4 regions of the Streptomyces sp. A0592 genome follow, and region 2 is predicted to be linked to each of the others. Evidence: riboswitches for the same ligand, from Rfam matches in the RefSeq annotation. Region 2 holds a riboswitch; each other region holds the start of a gene.
The links. Region 2 has a riboswitch for cobalamin ahead of E6U81_RS28435 (ribonucleoside-diphosphate reductase subunit alpha). Riboswitches for the same ligand answer to the same signal wherever they lie in the genome.
Positions count from the first base shown of each region.

Region 1: it holds a riboswitch for cobalamin, as region 2 does, so the genes downstream of both, E6U81_RS01585 (ABC transporter substrate-binding protein) here and E6U81_RS28435 (ribonucleoside-diphosphate reductase subunit alpha) in region 2, are expected to answer to the same signal.
Region 3: it holds a riboswitch for cobalamin, as region 2 does, so the genes downstream of both, E6U81_RS00570 (CoA-acylating methylmalonate-semialdehyde dehydrogenase) here and E6U81_RS28435 (ribonucleoside-diphosphate reductase subunit alpha) in region 2, are expected to answer to the same signal.
Region 4: it holds a riboswitch for cobalamin, as region 2 does, so the genes downstream of both, metE (5-methyltetrahydropteroyltriglutamate--homocysteine S-methyltransferase) here and E6U81_RS28435 (ribonucleoside-diphosphate reductase subunit alpha) in region 2, are expected to answer to the same signal.

Region 1 is NZ_SSBM01000001.1:320,087-325,452, forward strand. It holds partial or broken gene E6U81_RS01555 (glycoside hydrolase family 18 protein) at 1-1,225, opposite strand, end outside; gene E6U81_RS01560 (hypothetical protein) at 1,357-1,752, shown strand; gene E6U81_RS01565 (SMI1/KNR4 family protein) at 1,784-2,311, shown strand; tRNA gene E6U81_RS01570 (tRNA-Trp) at 2,382-2,458, shown strand; gene E6U81_RS01575 (PASTA domain-containing protein) at 2,577-3,218, opposite strand; gene E6U81_RS01580 (GNAT family N-acetyltransferase) at 3,379-3,873, shown strand; cobalamin riboswitch at 3,901-4,041, shown strand; gene E6U81_RS01585 (ABC transporter substrate-binding protein) at 4,083-5,078, shown strand; gene E6U81_RS01590 (iron ABC transporter permease) at 5,075-5,366, shown strand, end outside.
Region 2 is NZ_SSBM01000025.1:62,868-68,233, forward strand. It holds gene E6U81_RS28435 (ribonucleoside-diphosphate reductase subunit alpha) at 1-1,390, opposite strand, end outside; cobalamin riboswitch at 1,525-1,654, opposite strand; gene E6U81_RS28440 (GNAT family N-acetyltransferase) at 1,699-2,196, opposite strand; gene E6U81_RS28445 (Uma2 family endonuclease) at 2,316-2,573, shown strand; gene E6U81_RS28450 (YbdD/YjiX family protein) at 2,624-2,821, opposite strand; gene E6U81_RS28455 (carbon starvation CstA family protein) at 2,818-5,040, opposite strand; gene E6U81_RS28460 (GntR family transcriptional regulator) at 5,167-5,366, opposite strand, start outside.
Region 3 is NZ_SSBM01000001.1:124,505-129,870, reverse strand. It holds gene mmsB (3-hydroxyisobutyrate dehydrogenase) at 1-29, opposite strand, end outside; gene E6U81_RS00580 (enoyl-CoA hydratase/isomerase family protein) at 26-1,099, opposite strand; gene E6U81_RS00575 (acyl-CoA dehydrogenase family protein) at 1,096-2,247, opposite strand; gene E6U81_RS00570 (CoA-acylating methylmalonate-semialdehyde dehydrogenase) at 2,253-3,752, opposite strand; cobalamin riboswitch at 4,124-4,324, opposite strand; gene E6U81_RS00565 (PI-PLC domain-containing protein) at 4,447-5,366, shown strand, end outside.
Region 4 is NZ_SSBM01000034.1:7,914-13,279, forward strand. It holds gene E6U81_RS31900 (discoidin domain-containing protein) at 1-910, shown strand, start outside; gene E6U81_RS31905 (TetR family transcriptional regulator C-terminal domain-containing protein) at 1,025-1,690, shown strand; gene metE (5-methyltetrahydropteroyltriglutamate--homocysteine S-methyltransferase) at 1,704-4,022, opposite strand; cobalamin riboswitch at 4,203-4,429, opposite strand; gene E6U81_RS31915 (hypothetical protein) at 4,546-5,103, shown strand; gene E6U81_RS31920 (FAD-dependent monooxygenase) at 5,193-5,366, opposite strand, start outside.

The DNA of each region.
Region 1 (5,366 bases), on a different contig from region 2:
TTGGCCCGCAGCACCTGGGGGTCGTCGTACGTCCACAGGGTGGTGCCGTCGAAGAGCCAGGCGTGTCCGCCGCGCCGGTCGCGGTGCACCTGGTAGGCGCCCGAATCGGCCAGCTTCTTCAGCGCCTTGTAGTCCTCGTAGCCGGCGGCCCAGGTGGCCGGGGCCGGTCCGGTGGCGGGCTGCCCCAGGCCGTCCCCGCCGCCGCTGACGCCGGTCCAGCCCTGCCCGTAGAAGGGCATGCCCATCACGAGCTTGTGCGCGGGCGCGCCGCGCCGCTGCCAGGCCTCCACGGTGCCGTGGACGCTGAAGTCGCCGCGGGCGTACAGGGCGGACTGCTGCGCGGTCCTCGGTTCGCCCGAGACGTGGAAGTCGTAGCCCTGGAGGTTGACGAAGTCCAGGTCGCGCATGATGCGGCGGACGTCGAAGCCCGCGTCGATCTTGGCGGGGGCGGTCGGGACGAAGGCGGTCAGCTCGTACGTGGTCCTCTTCTTCCGGCTGTGTGCGTACGCGTCGAGCTGGGTGCGGAACTCCTTGACCAGTGCGGTGAAGTTGCGCTTGTCCTCGGGCCGGTACTTGGTGTCGGTGTCGCCCGCGGAGCCGGGCCACTCCCAGTCGAGGTCGATCCCGTCGAACACGCCGGCTGCGGCTCCGGCGCCGCCGCGGGTGCCGTCCTGGGGGAGGTTGCCCTTGATGTAGAGGTCGATGCAGGACTCGACGAAGGCCTTGCGGGAGGCCGGGGTCAGCGCGGCGTCGGAGAAGTGGGTGGACCAGCTCCAGCCGCCCAGCGAGATCAGCACCTTGAGGCCGGGGTGCTTGGCCTTGAGCTCGCGCAGCTGGTTGAAGTTGCCGGCGAGCGGCTGGTCCCAGGTGTCGGCGACCCCGTCGACGGAGTTCGCGGCGTCGAGCGGGCGCGCGTAGTCGGCCCAGGCGTCGGCCTCGCCGGGATGTTCCCGGTGAAGCACTTGCCCTCGGCGCTGACGTTGCCGAAGGCGTAGTTGATGTGGGTGAGCTTGCCGGCCGTGCCGTTCGCCTCGAGGTCCTGGACCTGGAAGTCCCGGCCGTAGACGCCCCATTGCGTGAAGTAGCCGACCTTCTTGTACGTGCGACCGGATCCGCCAGCGGCGGAGGCGCCGCCGTCCGCGCCGACGGCGGCGGGGGCGAAGGCGGTCAGCAGGGAGAGGGAACAGGCGGCTACGGCCAGTCTGCCGAGCATGCTGCGGCGCATGGGCTTCCTTTGCGGATGCGAGGAGTGGGCGTGAGCGCGTGCGGCGGTGCATGCCGGAAACTATTGGTCTGGACCAGAGTGGTCAAGGGGGCGGCCGAAACTCGGCCGTACCGCTCTGCGAGGGTGGTCCGATGCTGCTCGATCCTGAGAAGACCCTGTTCGTCCGAGGCGCCACCCCCGTGCTGCTGATGGCCGAAGCCCCCGTGCACGCCGCCCTGCCGGCGCTGACCGCGCAGGACGGGGCGGTGCCCCGGTGCGACGGCTGGAGCATCGTCCCCAAGCTCACGCTGTGCGTCGTGGACGGCCCCGGCGACGCCGGGCTCGTCGTTCCCGCGATGGTCGCGCCGGTGCTCGACGGGTCCGGCGGCGGCCTCCGGCCCGGCGACATGGCCGACTGGTGCGCGGACGCCGAACGGGCGGGCGGGGCCGTGGTCCTGTCCCTCGACGCACTGCCCGAGACGCTGGACTGGCCGCACCTCCTGAGCTCCGGAACCTCCCGCGGCGGCTTCCTCGAGGCCCTGGCCTGACCTGCGTCCGTCGCCCCGTTAGTGTGTGCGAGTGACGCTCACCGACGATCGACAGTTCCCCGCCGCGCTCGCCGCCGCCCTGGCGGTCCCCTTCGACTTCGCGGACGGCGACGGGGTCGACTTCGAGCCCTTCGAGTCCTTCCTGTCCGCCGAGGACACCGACGACTGGTTCAGGGCATGGACGGGGAACAACGACCTGGACGGCGGCGCCTTCCGCGTCTTCGGCCAGGACGGCTCCGGCGGGTACGCGGCGTTCTGGCTGGTCCGCCCGGGCCGGCCGCTCGCCGAACAGCCCGTGGTCTTCCTCGGCTCCGAGGGGGAGACGGGCGTCGTGGCGCGCGATCTGGGCGACTTCCTGTGGCTGCTGGCCGACGGCTGCGGCCCGTACGAGGCGGCCGCGCCGTACGGCGCCGACCGGACGTCGCGCCCGGACGAAGCTCTGACTGCGGTCGCCGACCGGTTCGCCCCGGACGCGCGGCGCACGGCCGGCGCGGTGGTCGAGCTGGCCGCCGAGGAGTTCCCCGGCTTCGACGACATGATCATGGAACTCTGCCGCTGATCCCGTTCCGCGACGCGACAGGAATTCACTGGATCGCCGGGCCCGGCCGTGCCATGGTTGGTCTCGCCGAAGGGGTGTAGCTCAGCTGGTCAGAGCAACGGTCTCCAAAACCGTAGGCCGCAGGTTCGAATCCTGCCGCCCCTGCCATGAGGGCCCCGCCGATCGTTCGGCGGGGCTCGGCCGCGTGTCCCGTGCTGCGGCCGGGCTCGGGGGGTGGCCGGTCGCCTACGGCGGCCATGTCGGTGACGTGCCGGCCTGCAAGGGCCTACGGGCAGGACTCGTCCGCCTTGGCGACCTTGAACGACAACGGTTGCCCCGTCAGCGCCGTCCCCGGCTTCGGATCCTGCGAGCACACCTTCCAGTTCGACTCCTGCAGCACCATGCGGCTCTGGACAGCGTCCTTCACCGTGATGCTCGCGTTGGACGGCAGCGCCCCGCGAACGGCCTTCATGCCCTGTCCGACGAAGTCAGGCATCGTGCTGCCCGCGGGCTTCGGGGCGGGCGCGTCGGCGGCCGGGCAGGACTCCTCCAGCTTCACGGCCCCGAAGTCCACGGTCGTGCCCGTGTCGACGTTCGCGCCGGCGGCCGGAGTCTGGGAACAGACCTTCCAGTTCCGGTCGAGGGCTTGGAGCCGGTCGCGGCCGAGCGCGTCGTGGGACTTCAGGACGGCGAACCCTGCCGCCTGTGCTTCGTCCTGAGCGGTCTGGAGGCCCTTGCCGACCATGTTCGGGAGGGCGGCCGTCTTCGCTGCAGCCGGGGCGCTGGAAGCCGGATCGGGGGCGGAGTTCGAGGCGGGCGTGCTGGGCGCAGCGGGCTTGCCGGTGTCGGTGCTCTGCGGATTGCAGGCGGTGAGGCCAAGGAGCAGAGCGGCCGCGGCGGCGAGAGCGGCGGTGTGGTGTGTGCGCATCGCGCCATCGTGTCCGATGTGTGGGAGGTGTGAGGTCTGTGTGACGCACCCGTGACATGTCAGCACCCCGCGCGATGGGGTGGCTCTCAGGAGCGTGTTGGTCACCCCTAAGATCCATGCTGGATACAACAAGTTGGGATTCCTCAGGAGGACGCGAACCATGCAGCCCCGTACGGCGACCCGTGCCGACATACCCGAACTGATCCGGCTCCGCGCGGTGGCGCTCGAAGCGCTCGGTGCCGATCCGGGAGCGGCGGACGCGCCCTGGCGGGACATCGCCCGCGGCTGGTTCGCCGACCGGGTCTCGGACAGCCGGCCGGACTGCACCTGCCTGGTTGTCGGCGGCGGGCCGGGCGAGCCCCTGCAGGCCGCCGGCATGGCGTGGGTGACGTACCATCTGCCCAGCCCCCTCCGGCCCGACGGGCGGCGCGGCTACATCGACGGCATGGTCACGGAGGCGGCGGCACGCGGGCAGGGCCACGCCGGACGGATCGTGGCCGGGCTGGTGGACTGGCTGAACGGACTCGGCGTCCACTTCGTCCAGTTGCACGCCAGCTCCGCGGGCGCATCCGTGTACCGCGCCGCCGGCTTCGCCGCCGCCCAGTACCCCGGGATGGACCTGATCACCGCCCCGGAGCCCGCCCCTCGGCCGTGACGGGGGCCCCACCCCATCCCACGTGCGCGTTCTGGCAGACTGGGGCGCACAACCAGGCGGTGCAGGACAGGAAACCGGTGCGATTCCGGTGCGGTCCCGCCACTGTGACCGGCCGTCCCCACGGGGGACGCCGGGAGTCAGACACTGACGCACCGCCTCTGTTCCTTCACGTCGACCAGGGGACGCGGATCCCCCGGAGAGGCCCCGCCATGTCGCGTTCCCGCGCCGCCCTGCGCGCGTTCACCCCCGTCGCCCTCCTGATGTCCCTCACCGCCTGCGCCGGTTCATCCGGCGCCGGGCAGGACGGGGCCGCGAGTGACACCGCCGCCGCGCCCGGCTTCCCGTACACCCTCACCAACTGCGGCGTGAGCAGCACCTACCAGGCCCCGCCCCGGCGGGCGGTCACCATGAACCAGCACGCCACCGAGCTCATGCTCGCCCTCGGCCTGGGCGACCGGATCACCGGCACCGCCTACCTCGACGATGCCGTGCTGCCGGCCTACAAGCCCGCCTACGACAAGATCAAGGTGCTGGCCGAGGAGTACCCCTCCAAGGAGATCCTGCTCGGCGCCGACCCGGACTTCGTCTACGGCGGCTACGCCAGCGCCTTCGACAAGGCGCAGGGCCGCGACCGCGAGGGCCTGGCCGAGTCCGGCATCAACTCCCGCCTCAACGTGGAGTACTGCACCGAGGGGAAGGTCGGCCTCGACCAGCTCAAGACCGAGATCACCGAGGTCGCGCGCACCTTCGGCGTACCCGACCGCGGCGCGAAGCTCATCGAGGACGAGCAGCGCCGCATCGACGCCGTGAGCGCCCGCGTCAAGGACCGGCCCCGGCCGACCGTCTTCGCCTACGACTCCGGCGAGGCCACCGCCTCCACCTCCGGAGGCAACGGCGTCGGCAACGAGATCATCTCCCTCGCCGGCGGCACCAACGTCTTCGCCGACCTGGGGGACACCTTCGGCGACGTCGCCTGGGAGAAGGTCATCGAGCGCAAGCCCGAGGTCGTCCTCATCTACGACTACGGCGGCACCACCGTCGAGGCCAAGAAGCAGCGCCTGCTGAACGACCCGGCGCTCGCCGAGGTGCCCGCCGTCAAGAACCGGCGGTTCGTCGTGCTCCCGCTCTCCTCGGCCGTCCTCGGCGTCCGCGTGGCGGACGCGGTGGAATCACTGGGAAGCCAGCTCCACCCGAACCCCGCGTGAGGCTCCGCACCGGCACGGTCCTCGCCGTCCTCACCGCCGCGCTCGCCGTCTCGGCGATCGCGGGCCTGGCGCTGGGACCCGTACGGATCGCCCCCGGCCGCGTCCTCGACATCGTCGTCGGCGGCCTGTCGGGGAACCGGCCCACCGGCGCCTTCGCCTCCATCGTGTGGGACGTGCGGATGCCGCGGATCCTCCTCGGCGCCGTCGTCGGAGCCGGGCTCGCCGTCGCGGGCACCGTGCTCCAGGCACTGGTACGCAACCAACTCGCCGACCCGTTCCTCCTCGGGG
Region 2 (5,366 bases):
CGCCCAGGTTCACCGAGCCCAGGTTGCAGACGGCCGTCTCGCCGTCGTTGGTGACCTCGATGATCTCGGTGCACAGGTTCGAGGAGTGCACGACCGTGCCCGGCTCGGCGGTCTGGTTCGCCGTGCGGTTGGAGGCGTCCTTGAAGGTCATCCAGCCCTGGCCGGTCTGCGCGAGGGTGCGCATCATCCGGCCGTACAGGTCGCGGGCGGGCATGGTCTTGCGGGCCAGGCCGTCGGCCTCGGCCTTGCGGTAGGCGGCGTCGAAGTCGTCGCCCCACAGGTCGACCAGTTCGGGGACGTCGGCCGGGGAGAACAGCGACCACTCGGCGTCGGCGTTCACGCGGCGCATGAACTCGTCCGGCACCCAGTGGGCGAGGTTCAGGTTGTGGGTGCGGCGCTGGTCCTCGCCGGTGTTGTCGCGGAGCTCCAGGAACTCCTCGATGTCCGCGTGCCAGGTCTCCAGGTAGACCGCGGCGGCGCCCTTGCGGCGGCCGCCCTGGTTCACGGCGGCGACGGAGGCGTCGAGCGTCTTCAGGAACGGCACGATGCCGTTGGAGTGGCCGTTGGTGCCGCGGATCAGCGAACCGCGGGCGCGGATGCGGGAGTACGACAGGCCGATGCCGCCCGCGTGCTTCGACAGGCGCGCGACCTGGTGGTAGCGGTCGTAGATCGAGTCGAGCTCGTCCAGCGGGGAGTCCAGCAGGTAGCAGGAGGACATCTGCGGGTGCCGGGTGCCGGAGTTGAAGAGCGTGGGGGACGAGGGCAGGTAGTCGAGGCGGCTCATCAGCCGGTACAGCGAGGCCACTTCCTCGACGGCCTGGATGCTCTCGTCCGCGGCGAGGCCGCAGGCCACGCGCAGCATGAAGAACTGCGGGGTCTCGATGACCTGACGGGTGATCGGGTGGCGCAGCAGGTAGCGGCTGTGCAGGGTGCGCAGGCCGAAGAAGCCGAAGCGGTCGTCGGCGCCCTCGGCGAGGGTGTGCTCGACCAGCGCGTCCAGACGGCTCGCGTGCGTGCGCACGAATTCGGCGGTGCGGTCGGCGATGAGGCCCTCGCGGTGGCCGACCTCGACGGAGGCGGAGAACGAGGTGGAGCCCTGGCTCGCGGCCTCGTCGCGCACGGCCAGCGTCAGCAGGCGGGCGGCGAGCTTCGAGTACGCGGGGTCCTCGGAGATGAGCCCCGCGGCGGACTCCGTGGCCAGCCCGCGCAGTTCGGCCTCGTCGGCGGCGGAGCTGCGGCCGCGGAGCGCGGCGGCGGCGACGCGGCCGGGGTCGGTGTCGGGGAGGTCCGCCGTAAGTTCGGTGAGGGTACGCAGCAGCGTGGCCCCCGGGCCCTCGGTGTTGTCGCCAGAAACGGACTCGGCGCGCGGTGCGGAAGGCGCGATGGTCACGGCGGGAGCTCTCCCTCGCTCGGCCCGGTCATCGGCGGGCGGGCGCGGGCGCATGCGGGCGTGGCAGGAGGGCACACCGCACGGCGTCCACCGGCCCAACCGCGAGGCCCGGACGTGTCGGCACCCGGGTCGGTCGATCCGGGCGCGCTGCCGGCAGGTCATCGGACTTGGTGTCCGGATGTCGGACACTTCATACCGTTGCGGGACAGTTCCGGATTCCCACCGGATTCCCCTGCGGCGACAGCAGGCATGAGCATACATGTGGGGGCGCCCTTGTGCGGCAACCCCCACATGTAGTGTCGGCGTGGCTACAGCTTGAGTCGATACGTGAGGAGTGTCAGGCCCTCGATCGGCGCCCAGTCCCGCTCCGGAGTGCGTACGAAGCCCAGGCGCGCGTAGATCCGGTGGGCCCCGGCCATGCTGCGCTGGGTGGAGAGGACGACGCCCGTGACGCCCTCCACGGCCCGCGCCCGTTCGACGCACGCCCGCACCAGGGCCTCGCCGGCGCCCTGTCCGCGGGCCGCGTGGGCCACCGCCAGCATCCGGAACTCGGCCTCGTCCGGGCCCGCGATGTCGGCGAGCGGGCTGCCGGGTGCGGCGAAGGTCACCCCGCCGAGCACCTGCCCGTCGCGCTCGGCGACGAGCACCTTGGCCAGTGCGGCCCGCCCGGCCACGTCGCGCAGCACGTTCAGGTAGGCGTCGTCCTCGTTGAAGTCCAGGTGCCCGTCGGCGAGGTAGGCCTGCGCGGTGATCTCGCCCAGCGTCTCGTGGTCGGCGGGCACCGCCGTTCTGATCAGCATGTCCATGCGGTCGAGTGTGCAGGACGCCTCCCGGCGGGCGGCGCTATCGTCGGAGGCGGCACCGTCGAGGAAAAGGCCTTCGCGGGACAGGGCGAAGCGACTGGGTCGACCCCGCTCCGATCCTCATGGCCGTCGAGGTGACTTCGTGGGGCTCCGACACCGTCCGGCGGGATCACGTCGAAAAGCCCCGTGCCTATGCGGAGACCGGCATCCCCCTCTACCTGCTGATCGACCGGGCCAAGTGCGAGGTCTCCGTCTACAGCCAGCCCAACGGCCAGCGGTACGAGAGCATCCACATCGTGCCCTATGGGACGGACATCGCACTGCCCGACCCCGTCGGCATCACCCTGCCCACCGAGGTCCTCAAGGACTGGGTGCGCTGAGCAGCGCCGAAGGGCCCCGCCGCAGGACGCGGCGGGGCCCTTCGCGTGGGTCAGCAGCAGCGGAAGCCCTCGCGGGGGTCCGCCTCGCGGGCGTCCGTGCGGGCGCGTTCGAAGGCGCGGCGGGTGAGGACCTCCGCGTCCGGGTCGTGGGAGCGGGTGTGGGCGACGTACCGGTCGTAGGCGGCCTCCCCGGAGAACTCCCGTACGTAGAACCTGGCCCTGGCCAGCACGCTCCGTACGGTGCTCACCCCACCGGCTCCTTGACCTGGCCGCCGCCGGAATCGCGGTCGGCCGCGGCGGCGAACTCCGCCCGCTCCTCCGCGGTCGCGATCAGGCCCGCCGGGGCGACGATCTTCGACTCGGTCCACGGGACCTCGGAGAGCTTCGCCGACCCCGGGTCGCGGACGGCCTTGACGCAGGTGCGGAGCGCGTCCGCGAGGACCACGATGATCAGCACCGCGAAGAGGGCGCACAGCACGCCGTCCACCGTGGCGTTGGTGACGATCGTGTGCATGTCGTCCATGCTCTTGGCCGGGGCCAGGACCTTGTCGGCGTCGATGCCCGCCTGGTACTTGTCGCGCTGGGCGAAGAAGCCGACCTTCACGTCCTCGGAGAAGACCTTCTGGTAGCTGGCGGTGAGGGTCACCGTGGCGTCCCAGACCAGGGGGACGCCCGTCACCCAGGCCCACTTGAGTCGGCCGGACTTCACCAGCAGCGTGGTGCAGACGGCCAGGGCGACCGCGGCCAGCAGCTGGTTGGCGATGCCGAAGAGCGGGAAGAGCTGGTTGATGCCGCCCAGCGGGTCCTTGATGCCGACCCACAGGAAGTAGCCCCACGCGCCGACCACGATCGCGCTCGCGAACCACACGCCGGGCTTCCAGCTGACGTCCTTGAAGGACTTGTGGACGTTGCCGAGGGTGTCCTGGAGCATGAACCGGCCCACGCGGGTGCCCGCGTCCAGCGTCGTCAGGATGAAGAGCGCCTCGAACATGATCGCGAAGTGGTACCAGAAGGCCTTCATCCCGGCGCCGCCGATGACGGAGGAGAAGATCTCCGACATTCCGAGTGCGAAGGTCGGCGCGCCACCCGTACGGGAGAGCAGGCTGGCTTCCTCGACGTCCTTGGCGGCCTGGGTGAGCGCCTCGGGCGAGATGGCGAAGCCGAAGTTCGTCACCGCCTGCGAGGCGGACTCGACGGTGGTGCCGATGATCCCGGGAGGGGAGTTGACCGCGAAGAAGAGGCCGGGCTCGATGATGCAGGCCGCGATGATGGCCATGACGGCGACGAACGACTCGGTCAGCATGGCGCCGTAGCCGATCATGCGGACCTGGGTCTCCTTCTGGATCATCTTCGGGGTGGTGCCCGAGGAGACCAGGGCGTGGAAGCCCGAGAGCGCGCCGCACGCGATGGTGATGAAGACGAACGGGAACATCGACCCGGCGAAGACCGGGCCGTCGCCGCGGGCCGCGAAGTCGGTGACCGAGGGCATCTTCAGCGTCGGCATCGCGATGACCACGCCGATCGCGAGGAGGGCGATGGTGCCGACCTTCATGAAGGTCGAGAGGTAGTCGCGGGGCGCGAGCAGCATCCACACCGGCAGGACCGAGGCCAGGAAGCCGTACACCACCATCCAGATGACGAGCGTCTCCTTCTCCAGGGTGAAGGTCCCGGCGAAGGAGGACTCGGCGACCCAGCCGCCCGCCACGATGGCGAGCAGCAGCAGGGCGACACCGATGAGGGAGACCTCGGTGACCCGGCCCGGCCGCAGGACGCGCAGGTAGAAGCCCATGAAGACGGCGATCGGGATGGTCATGCCGATGGAGAAGACGCCCCAGGGCGAGTGCGCCAGGGCGTTGACGATGACCAGGGCCAGCACCGCCAGCAGGATGATCATGATGGCGAACACGGCGACCAGGGCGGCGGCTCCGCCGACGGGGCCGATCTCGTCCCGCGCCATCTGGCCGAGCGAACGGCCGTCGCGGCGGGTGGAGAAGAACAGCGTCACCATGTCCTGGACGGCGCCGGCGAAGATCACGCCCGCGACGATCCAGATGGTCCCGGGCAGGTAGCCCATCTGGGCGGCGAGCACGGGTCCGACGAGCGGGCCGGCGCCGGCGACCGCGGCGAAGTGGTGGCCGAAGAGCACCCGGCGGTCGGTGGGATGGAAGTCGACACCGTTGTCAAGGCGTTCGGCGGGGGTGGCCCGCGTCGCGTCGACCTTCAATACGCGGTGCGCGATGAAGCGTGCGTAGAAGCGGTAGGCGATGGCGTACGAGCCCAGGGCCGCGGCGAGCAGCCAGGCCGCGGAGATCTCCTCGCCGCGCGAGAGCGCGAGGACGCCCCAGCCGATGGCGCCGACGAGTCCGACGAGCACCCACACGGCGATGGACTTGGGGGAGGGCGAGCCCGATGGGGTTCCCGGGCTCGCCGTGTCCCGTTGTGTACCTGTTGCTTCCGGTTCAGGCATGATCCTGGTCCCCTCGTCGATCATCTGCGTAAGCAGGCGGAATCTACGGGGGATTGCCTGGTGAACGTAAGACCCCGTCCGCATTCCGGTCGCGGAATTCCGGCACGCGGGGCGGGGCCACGGGTGTCAGACGGCGGGGCGCTTGAGCCTGGCGACGAACTTGTAGCGGTCGCCGCGGTACACCGACCGCACCCACTCCACCGGTTCGCCGTCGGCGTCCAGGGAGTGCCGGGAGAGCATCAGCATCGGCAGCCCGACGTCGGTGCCGAGCAGGCCGGCCTCGCGCGGGGTGGCCAGGGAGGTCTCGATCGTCTCCTCGGCCTCCG
Region 3 (5,366 bases), on a different contig from region 2:
AGGCCGACGAACGCGATGACACGGTTCACCAGGGCACCTCCGAGAGATGGTCGGCGGCGGCGAGGCGGAGTTCGCGCTCGCCGAGCGGTGCGAAGAACCGCGCCACGTCCCCGTCCGCGACCTCGGCGGGAGTGGCGGGGTCCCAGCGCGGAGTGCGGTCCTTGTCGATCACCTGGGCGCGGATGCCCTCCGCCAGGTCGGGGTGGGCCAGGGCCGCGCTGGACACGCGGTACTCCTGGTCCAGGACCTTCTCCAGCGGGCCGAGCCCGCGGGCGCTGCGTACGGCGGCGAGGGTGACCTTGAGGGCGGTCGGGGGCTTCGTCAGCAGGGTGCGCGCCGCCTCCTGGGCGGCGGGCGCGGGATGGCGTGCCAGCCGGTCGGTGACCTCCTCGACGGTGTCCGCGGCGTAGCAGTGGTCGATCCACTCGCGCTGCGCGTCGAGTTCGCCGGGCGGCGCCTCGGCTACGTGGGCCGCCAGGACGTCGTGGACGGAGCCCGAGGCGAGTGCGGCCAGCAGGGCCGGCAGCCGCTCGGAGGGTACGAAGTGGTCGGCGAGTCCGCAGCGTTGGGCGTCGGCCGCGCCGATGGGGGTGCCGGTCAGGGCCAGGTGGGTGCCCAGTTCGCCGGGGGCGAGGCCGAGCAGGTAGGTGCCGCCGACGTCGGGGACGAAGCCGATGCCGGTCTCGGGCATGGCGACGCGGGAGCGTTCGGTGACGATACGGACGGTGCCGTGGGCCGAGATCCCGACGCCGCCTCCCATGACGATGCCGTCCATCACGGCCACGTACGGCTTGGGGTAGCGGGCGATGCGGGCGTTGAGGCGGTACTCGTCGCGCCAGAAGTCCAGCGAGGCGGTGCCACCGGTGGCGGCGTCCCGGTGGATGGCGCGGATGTCGCCGCCGGCGCACAGGCCGCGCTCCCCCGCCCCCGTGATGACGACCGTCTCGACGGCGGGGTCCGCCTCCCAGGCGTCGAGGGCGTCGGCGACGGTGCGGACCATGGCGTGGGTGAGTGCGTTCAGCGCCTTGGGCCGGTTGAGGGTGATGTGGGCCGCGCGGCCTTCGGTGCGCAGCAGTACGGGCTCGTCCGCGGCCGTCATCGGACGGCCTCCGTGAGGCCCCGGGCCACGATGACGCGCATGATCTCGTTGGTTCCTTCCAGGATCTGGTGCACCCGCAGGTCGCGGACGATCTTCTCGATGCCGTATTCGCTCAGGTAGCCGTAGCCGCCGTGGAGTTGGAGCGCCCGGTCGGCGACGGAATAGCCGGTGTCGGTGGCGAAGCGCTTGGCCATCGCGCAGAGCCGGGGTGCCAGCGGGTCGCCCCGGTCGAGGGCTTCGGCGGCCTGGCGGACCAGGGCGCGGGCGGCCGCGAGTTCGGTGGCCATGTCGGCGAGGCGGAACTGCAGTCCCTGGGCGTCGAGGAGCCTTGCGCCGAAGGCCTGCCGGTCGGCCAGGTGGGTGAGGCTGCGGTCGAGGGCGCTCTGCGCTCCGCCGAGGGAGCAGGCGGCGATGCCGAGCCGGCCGCCGTTGAGGCCGTTCATGGCGATGCGGAATCCGTCGCCCTCGGCGCCCAGCCGGCGGTCGGGCGGCAGGCGGACGCCGTCGAGGACGACCTGCCGGGTGGGCTGGGCGTTCCAGCCCATCTTGCGTTCGTTCGCCCCGAAGGAGAGGCCGGGGTCGTCGCGTTCGACGACGAAGGCGGAGATGCCGCCGGGGCCTTCCCCGCCGGTGCGGGCCATGACGATGTAGACGCCCGAGCTCCCCGCGCCGGAGACGAACTGCTTCACGCCGGTCAGCACGTAGCAGCCCCCGTCGCGGTCGGCCCGGGTGCGCAGGGCCGCCGCGTCGGAGCCGGCTCCCGGCTCGGTCAGGCAGTAGCTGCCCAGGGCCGCGGCCGAGCAGAGGTCCGGGAGCCAGCGGGCGCGCTGGCCGTCGTCGCCGTAGCGGTCGATCATCCAGGCGACCATGTTGTGGATGGAGAGGTAGCCGGCGATGGAGGGGCAGCCCGTGGCAAGGACCTCGAAGATCAGGGCTCCGTCGGTGCGCGTGAGTCCCGAACCTCCGTGTTCCTCGCGGACGTAGACGCCGCCGAGGCCGAGCTGCGCCGCGCGGCGCAGCACGTCGGTCGGGAAGTGCTTGTCGCGGTCCCAGTCGACGGCGTGCGGAGCCAGGTGTTCCTGCGCGAAGTCGAGGGTGACCTCGGCGAGGGCGAGCTGGTCCTTGGTGAGGGTGGTGGTCGTGGTCACGGTGCTCACCCCATCGTCGGGATCGTGAAGGACGCGCCTTCCTTGACCCCGGAGGGCCAGCGGGAGGTCACGGTCTTGGTGCGGGTGTAGAAGCGGATCGAGTCCGGGCCGTGCTGGTTCAGGTCCCCGAAACCGGACCGCTTCCAGCCGCCGAAGGTGTGGTAGGCGACGGGCACCGGGATGGGCACGTTGACGCCGACCATGCCGGTGTTCACGCGGCGGGTGAAGTCGCGGGCGGTGTCACCGTCCCGGGTGAAGATCGCGACTCCGTTGCCGTAGGGGTGCTCGCTGGGCAGGCGGAGGGCCTCCTCGTAGTCGGCGGCCCGTACGACGGACAGGACGGGGCCGAAGATCTCCTCCCGGTAGATGCGCATGGCGGGGCGCACGCGGTCGAAGAGGGAGGCGCCGGCGAAGAACCCGTTCTCGTGGCCGGGCAGGGTGAAGCGGCGTCCGTCGACGACGAGTTCGGCGCCCTCGCCCACCCCGATGTCCACGTAGCGGCGCACCCGGTCCAGGGCGTCGCGGCTGACCAGGGGCCCGAAGTCGGCGGCCGGGTCGTCGGAGCGGCCGATGCGGAGGGTGCCGAGCCGTTCCTTGAGGGCGGCGACGAGCGCGTCGGCCGTCTCCTCGCCCACGGGTACGGCGACGGAGATGGCCATGCAGCGCTCGCCGGCGGATCCGTAGCCGGCGCCGACGAGCGCGTCGACGGCCTGGTCGAGGTCCGCGTCCGGCATGACGATCATGTGGTTCTTCGCCCCGCCGAAGCACTGGGCGCGCTTGCCGTGCGCGGCCGCGGTGGCGTAGATGTGCGCGGCGATCGGGGTGGATCCGACGAAGCCGAGTGCCTGCACGCGGGGGTCTTCGAGGAGGACGTCGACGGCCGCCCCGGTGCCGTTGACGACGTTGAGCACACCGGGCGGCAGGCCCGCTTCCACGAACAGTTCGGCGAGGCGCAGCGGTACGGAGGGGTTGCGCTCCGAGGGCTTGAGGATGAAGGCGTTTCCACAGGCCAGGGCAGGTGCGGCCTGCCAGAGGGGAATCATTGCGGGGAAGTTGAAGGGGGTGATGCCCGCGACGACGCCCAGCGGGGCGCGCAGCGAGTGCACGTCGATCCCGGTGCCGGCGTTGTCGGTGAACTCGCCCTTGAGCAGGTGCGGGACGCCTGCGGCGAACTCGACGACCTCCAGGCCGCGCTGGAGGTCTCCGGCCGCGTCCGGGACGGTCTTGCCGTGCTCGGCGGAGAGCATCCGGGCGAGCTCGTCGCGCTCGTCCTCGACGAGTTGGAGGAAGCGCAGCAGGACCCGGGCGCGGCGCTGGGGGTTCCAGGCGGCCCATGTCGCCTGGGCTTCGGCGGCGTCGGTGACGGCCGTCCGTACTTCGTCGGGGTCGGCGAGCGGTACGCAGGCCTGTACCGCGCCGGTGTTGGGGTCGTACACGTCGGCGAAGATCCCGGAGGTGCCGGGGGTGCGCTTGCCGCCGATGAAATGCGTCAGTTCACGGACCATGGTTTCCTGCTCTCGTCAGGTGGGATCCGGGGATGGCACGGCGGACCGACGGCCGCACCCGGTGGGGTGCGCCGCTGGGGAACGCCGTGGGACAGGGCGGCGCGAGGCCGCCGAAGAGCCGACGGGCCGAAGGGCCCGTGAAGCGAGAACCAGGAAGGCCTGCGGATCAGGGTCGGAGCGCCCGGGTCATCCGGTGCCGTGGCGTTCGGCCACTGGTGACGACGCGGCCGACCGCGGCGGCGGGCCGTTCGGCCCCGGCCGTGATCTGCCGGGCACTCCTAGGTCGACGCGGGAATCACCGCGTGCTCCGCCGGATCACCAAGGCCATGGGTACGGACCGGTGCCATGCGTGTCTGCTCCATCCTCGTGGACAACACGGAACAACCCACGGCCGGTATCCTGACTCCCGGATCGACGCGCGCGCCCCGGCCTTCCCGATGGATTCCTCCGTCAGTGGCCTGTCCTGCTGAAGCGCGCACTCCCCGGTCACAGTGGCGGGACCGCGCCGGATTCGCACCGGCTTCCCTGCACCGCGGGTCTCTGCACTCCCGACGATATAGTTGGACGTCCTAGTAAGTCCACCCCTGCCGGGTGGCCGTGCCGGGAACCGGGCCGTCGCCGGTCGCGCCGTCGTTTACCGGCCGTACGCGTCCGCAGGGGGGCGCAGCGGCGGGCCGCGCGCTAACCTCCCGCCATGATTGACATGAACATGCAGCGCGCGGGCTTCCGCGGCCGCCCCGCCGGCGCGCTCCGACGAGGCCACGCCCGGCGGACCCTGGTCGGTCTCCTCCTGCTGGCACTGCTGGGCACGGTGACCACGGCGACGGCCTCGACCGCCCCGCCCGCCCCGCCCGCGGCGGCGGCCGCGTCCGGCGCACCGGCCGGCCTCGCGGCCGCCCGCTGGGGCGACCGGCGCCTGGACGAGGTCTCCTTCCTGACCACCCACAACGCCTTCACCAACTACGAGGACTCCCGCTGGAGTTCGGTGAACCAGTCCGAATCGGTGCGCGGCCAGCTCGAAGGCGGCGTGCGCGGCCTGAGCCTGGACACCCACTGGTACGAGCGCAGCACTTGGCTGTGCGTCATCAGCTTCGGGAGCGACTGCTATCCCAGCGACGTGTACCTGTGCCACGGCGAGTGCAAGACCTTCGCCGGTGCCACCTACGCCCTGCCGCGCCAGTCCTTCCACGGCACGATGCAGACTGTGGTGGACTTCCTCGCCGCCCACCCCCAGGAGGTCGTGACCGTCTTCCTGGAGGACTACGTGAGCGCCGACCAGCTGCGGCAGTCCCTCGGCCGGGTCCGGGGGCTGTCCGACATGGTGTTCCGGCCCGACGAGTGGGGCGTGCGGCAGAACGGGTGGCCGAAGGTCGCCGACCTCGTCACCTCCGGCAAGCGGCTGCTGATCTTCTCCGACCGGTCCGACCGCGAGAACCTGGGCGTCATGTACGACCGGGCGTGGACCGTGAGCAACTTCTGGAGCCTCGGAGACCTGGGCAACGACCTCACGTGCGTCAGCCGCTGGTCCGACCTGCCCCTGGACCGGCAGGAGCCCGGCTTCCGTCGCCTGTTCACGATGAGCCACCACCGCAACGTGCCCACCGTGCTGACGGC
Region 4 (5,366 bases), on a different contig from region 2:
CCATATGAGCGTCAAGGCCGCCGGCCGGGCCTTCGACATCCTGGAGTCCGAGTCCTACCCGGGCATCATCTCCTCGCACAGCTGGATGGACGACAACTGGACCGAGCGCCTCTACAAGCTCGGCGGGTTCGTCGCCCAGTACATGAACGGGGCCGAGGGCTTCAGTGCCGAGGCCAAGGCCAAGAACGCCCTGCGCGACAAGTACAACGTCGGCTACGGCTACGGCACCGACATGAACGGCGTCGGCGGCTGGCCCGGCCCGCGCGGGGCCGATGCCCCCAACCCGGTCCGCTACCCGTTCCGCAGCACCGACGGCGGCTCCGTCATCGACAGGCAGACCACCGGGCAGCGCACCTGGGACCTCAACACCGACGGCGCCTCGCACTACGGCCTGGTCCCGGACTGGATCGAGGACATCCGCAACGTCGGCGGCCAGGACGTGGTCGACGACCTCTTCCGCGGCGCCGAGTCCTACCTCACCACCTGGGGCTCGTCCGAGAAGCACAAGGCCGGGGTGAACCTCGCCGCGGGCGCCTCCGCCACGGCCAGCTCCTCCGAGTGGAACCCGTTCACCAGCTACGCCCCGTCCCGGGCCGTGGACGGGAACACGGGCACCCGCTGGGCGAGCGACTGGAGCGACGACCAGTGGATCCAGATCGACCTCGGCGCGGCCAACCTGGTCAAGCGCGTCACCCTCGACTGGGAGCGGGCGCACGGGCAGGCCTACCGCATCGAGCTGTCGGGCGACGGCGCGAACTGGCAGTCCTCGTGGTCCACCACCGCCGGTGACGGCGGTCTGGACACGGCCCTGTTCACCGGCACCACGGCCCGCTACGTTCGCATCCACGGGGTGCAGCGCGGCACCAAGTGGGGCTATTCGCTCCACGAGGTCGGCGTCTACAGCAGCTGACGCCCTCCACGTCCCCGCTTCCGGGGCCGGCCGGATCCGCCGATCCGGCCGGCCCCGGACGCCTTTGCCCGACAGCACCGCACCGCACGGAACGGAACGAAGGGAACGACGCCCATGGCACGGATGCCGTCGGCCGAGCGACGCCGCCAGCTGACCGAGGCGGCGATCCGCGTGATGGCCCGCGACGGCGTCGCCAGGGCGACGACGCGCTCGATCTGCGCCGAGGCCGGCGTATCGCTGAGCGTCTTCCACTACTGCTTCGAGTCCAAGCAGGCCCTGCTGGAATCCGTCATCGCGGCGATCACCGAGCACGGCATCGCCGTCGCGCGGGAGGCCATCCGGCCGCGGGCCACCCTCCGCGAGACCATCCGGGCCGGCTTCCAGGCGTACTGGGACCACGTCGCCGCCAACCCGGGCGAGCACATGCTCACCTACGAGCTCACGCAGTACGCCCTGCGCCGGCCCGGGTTCGAGCACCTGGCGCGGCGCCAGTACGAGCTGTACTCCGACACCTACACCGAGCTCATCGAACAGCTCCGCCGGCTCATGCCCTTCGAGCTGCGCGTACCGGTGCACGTACTGGCCCGCTACCTGGCCGCCATGACGGACGGTCTGACCCTCAATCACCTCGTGCTCGGCGATGCCGCGGTCTCGGCGGCCATCCTCGACATGATCACCGACCATGTCGCGGGGCTCACCGAGACCGCGCACCGGCCCGCGGACGGGGACGCGGACCGGGCGCACTCGCCGGAGTACGCCGGTCCCCCGCTCTCCGTCTGACGGGCTGCGCCGGTCAGACGGCGCCGGAGCCGTCGGCGCCCACCTCCGCGCGGACCAGGCGGGCCGCCTCGACCAGGTTCTCCAGCGAGGCCCGGGTCTCGGGCCAGGCCCGGGTCTTCAGGCCGCAGTCGGGGTTGACCCACAGCCGTTCGGCGGGGATGGCCCCCAGGCCCTTGCGCAGCAGCGCCGACGCCTCGTCGACGGAGGGGATCCGCGGCGAGTGGATGTCCCAGACACCCGGGCCGACCTCGCGCGGATAGCCGGCACCCGACAGCTCGTCGGCGACCTGCATGTGCGACCGGGCGGCCTCCAGGCTGATGACGTCGGCGTCGAGGTCGCCGATGGCCTCGACGATGTCGCCGAACTCCGCGTAGCACATGTGCGTGTGGATCTGGGTGTCCGGCCGGACGCCCGCGGTGGTGAGCCGGAAGGACTCGGTGGCCCAGGCGAGGTAGTCCGCGTGGTCGGCGGCTCGCAGCGGGAGGGTCTCCCGCAGGGCGGGCTCGTCCACCTGGATGACGGCGGTCCCGGCGGCCTCCAGGTCGTTCACCTCGTCGCGCAGGGCCAGCGCGACCTGCCGTGCGGTGTCCGCGAGCGGCTGGTCGTCGCGGACGAAGGACCAGGCGAGCATGGTGACCGGCCCGGTGAGCATGCCCTTGACCGGCTTCGTCGTCTGCGTCTGCGCGTACGCGGTCCAGCGGACGGTCATCGGGTCGGGGCGGGAGATGTCGCCGGCGAGGACGGGCGGACGGACGTAGCGGGTGCCGTAGGACTGGACCCAGCCGTGCTGCGTGGCGAGGTAGCCGGTGAGCTGCTCGGCGAAGTACTGGACCATGTCGTTGCGTTCGGGCTCGCCGTGCACCAGTACGTCGATGCCGGCCTTCTCCTGGAAGGCGAGCACCTCCCGGATCTCCGCCCTGATGCGGTCCTCGTAGCCGGCGGTGTCGGTGCGGCCGGCCCGCAGGTCGGCGCGTGCCGTGCGCAGTTCGGCGGTCTGCGGGAACGATCCGATGGTCGTCGTGGGCAGCAGCGGCAGGCCGAGGCGGGCGTGCTGGGCGGTCGCCCGCTCCGCGTAGGGCTGGGAGCGGCGGCCGTCGGCGTCGGTGACAGCCGCGGTCCGGGCCCGGACCGCGGGGTCGCGGGTGACGGAGGAGTTGGCCCGGGAGGCCAGGTCGGCCCGGTTGGCGGCGAGTTCGGCCGCGATGGCGTCCGTGCCGCGGGCGAGCCCGCGGGCGAGCGTGGCGATCTCGGCGGTCTTCTGGCGGGCGAAGGCGAGCCAGCGCCTGACCTGCGGGTCGATGTCCCGCTCGGCGGAGGCGTCCAGCGGCACGTGGAGCAGCGAGCAGGAGGCGGCCACGTCGACGGTGCCGGCCAGGCCGAGGAGGGTGCCGAGCGTGGCGAGGGACTTCTCGAAGTCGTTGATCCAGATGTTGCGGCCGTTGACGACGCCGGCGACGAGGCGCTTGCCGGGCAGGCCGCCGACGGCGGCGAGGTCGTCGAGGTTCGCGGCGGCCGCGCCGGTGAAGTCCAGGGCGAGCCCGTCCACGGGGGCCTTGGCCAGCAACGCCAGGGCCTCGCCGAGCCGGTCGAAGTAGGAGGCCACGAGCAGCTTCGGCCGGTCGGCCGCGGCGCCGAGCTCGCGGTAGGCGCGGGCGGCGGCGTTCAGCTCGGCGGGGGTGCGGTCCTGCACCAGGGCGGGCTCGTCCAGTTGCACCCACTCGGCCCCGGCCGCACGCAGGTCGGCGAGGACGCGTGCGTACACCGGGAGCAGGCGGTCGAGGAGGGCGAGGGGGTCGAAGCCGGCCGCCACGCCGGGGGCGGGCTTGGCCAGCAGCAGGTAGGTCACCGGCCCGACGAGCACCGGGCGGGCGGTGTGGCCGAGCGCGCGGGCCTCCTCGAACTGGGCGACCTGCTGGGAGGAGTCGGCGGTGAAGACGGTGTCCGGGCCCAGTTCCGGCACCAGGTAGTGGTAGTTGGTGTCGAACCACTTGGTCATCTCGAGCGGGGCCACCTCCTGGGTGCCGCGCGCCATGGCGAAGTAGCCGTCCAGGGCGTCCGCGCCGACGGCGGCGCGGTGGCGTGCGGGGACGGCGCCGACCATGACGCTGGTGTCCAGCACGTGGTCGTAGTACGAGAAGTCGCCGGTGGGCACCTCGGTGATGCCGGCGTCGGCCAGCTGCTGCCAGTTGGTCCGGCGCAGGTCGCGGGCCGCCTCACGGAGGGCGTCGGCGCCGACCCGGCCCTTCCAGTAGCCCTCGACGGCCTTCTTCAGTTCCCGGTTCTGCCCCTGACGGGGGTAGCCGTACACGGTGGCGGGGGTCTTGCTGGTCACGGAACTCTCCTTCGCGAGCTGTCTCCTGTGGACCCGGTGGGGGTCGGGAGCGCGAAGGGATGACGCATCGGACGGACCTCGACCGGTTGCGGGTGCGTACCTGTGCGTACGCGTCCGCGGTCGCCCGCCTGATGTATCGCCGACCCGCCCACGAGGCCACCGGGGTTTCCGCGCACGACGGGTCGCACGCGGGCAACGGGCAGGTCTTCGGACTCGCGGGCACGCCTGCCGGTCTCCCGGCGGGCACCTACTGGCCGTCGCTTCCCAGGACCTCGTTCCGGTCCCAGTGCGTATGACGGCGGTCGTTCCCGCTCACCGCTGCGGGGCAGTCCCGGATTCCCACCGGGTTCCCTCTTACGACGCATCCCGCCTGGCGGACGGGGCGAACCAGCTGCCCGGCCAGAGTAGATGCCCTTCCCCGGCAACGGGCGGAGTTGTCCAGGATCCGGATACCGGGATGAGACCGCCGGGGGTCATGCCGGGCCGGGGCGCTAGGTTTCCCCCCTCGCACCTGGAGGAAGTATTGACTGCGCGTTTCCCCGCGGCACGACGTCGTGGAAGAGCCTCCCGGGGTGTCCTCGTCGCCGCTCTGGCCCTCGGTGTGCTGACCGGGTGCTCGTCGGAACCCGACGCCGCCGAGGCGGAGTACCTCGGGGACTACAGCAGTCACCCGCCGCTCTCCGTCGTCGGCCACCCGTCCACGGGCACGTTGGGGATCACCCAGCAGGTGGTGTGGCGGATCGCCGACGGCCGGGTCGGCGAGCTGGCGGACCTGGGCGACCCCACCAAGGACAGGGGTGCGACCGAGAAGACCGCGGAGAACTGGATCGCCGCGTTCCGCAAGGGCGCCGGCGGGAAGGTCACGGCGGAGTTCTACGACGAGGGCTCCTACCGCCAGACCGTCGTGCTCTACCTGCACGGCACCGGTCAGATCAAGGAGATCTTCATCCTGCCCGCGAACGTGGACGGCGAGGGCGTCTTCCGGGTGAGCATGGCGGAGCCTGACCCCGCCGAGGCCACCGCCGTGGCGCCGTGGGTGCCGAAGAAGCCGGGCGAGCTCGGTTCGACGATGATCCGGTGACCTGAGCCCTACGGAGAAGGGCGCCCTCCTCGCGGATATCCGCGGGGAGGGCGCCCTTCTCTGCGTATCCGGGTGTCGGGCCGGTGGCGTCAGTAGCGGTCCAGCACCGTGGTGAGGACCTTGTAGAGGACCGATTCCGGGTCCGCCACCGCCTCCACCGAGCGCCAGGCCACGAAGCCGTCCGGGCGGACCAGGACCGCTCCGCGCGGGGTGGTGCCGTGCGCCTCGGCCCAGTCGGCGCCGTCCTCCGGGATCAGGTCGGC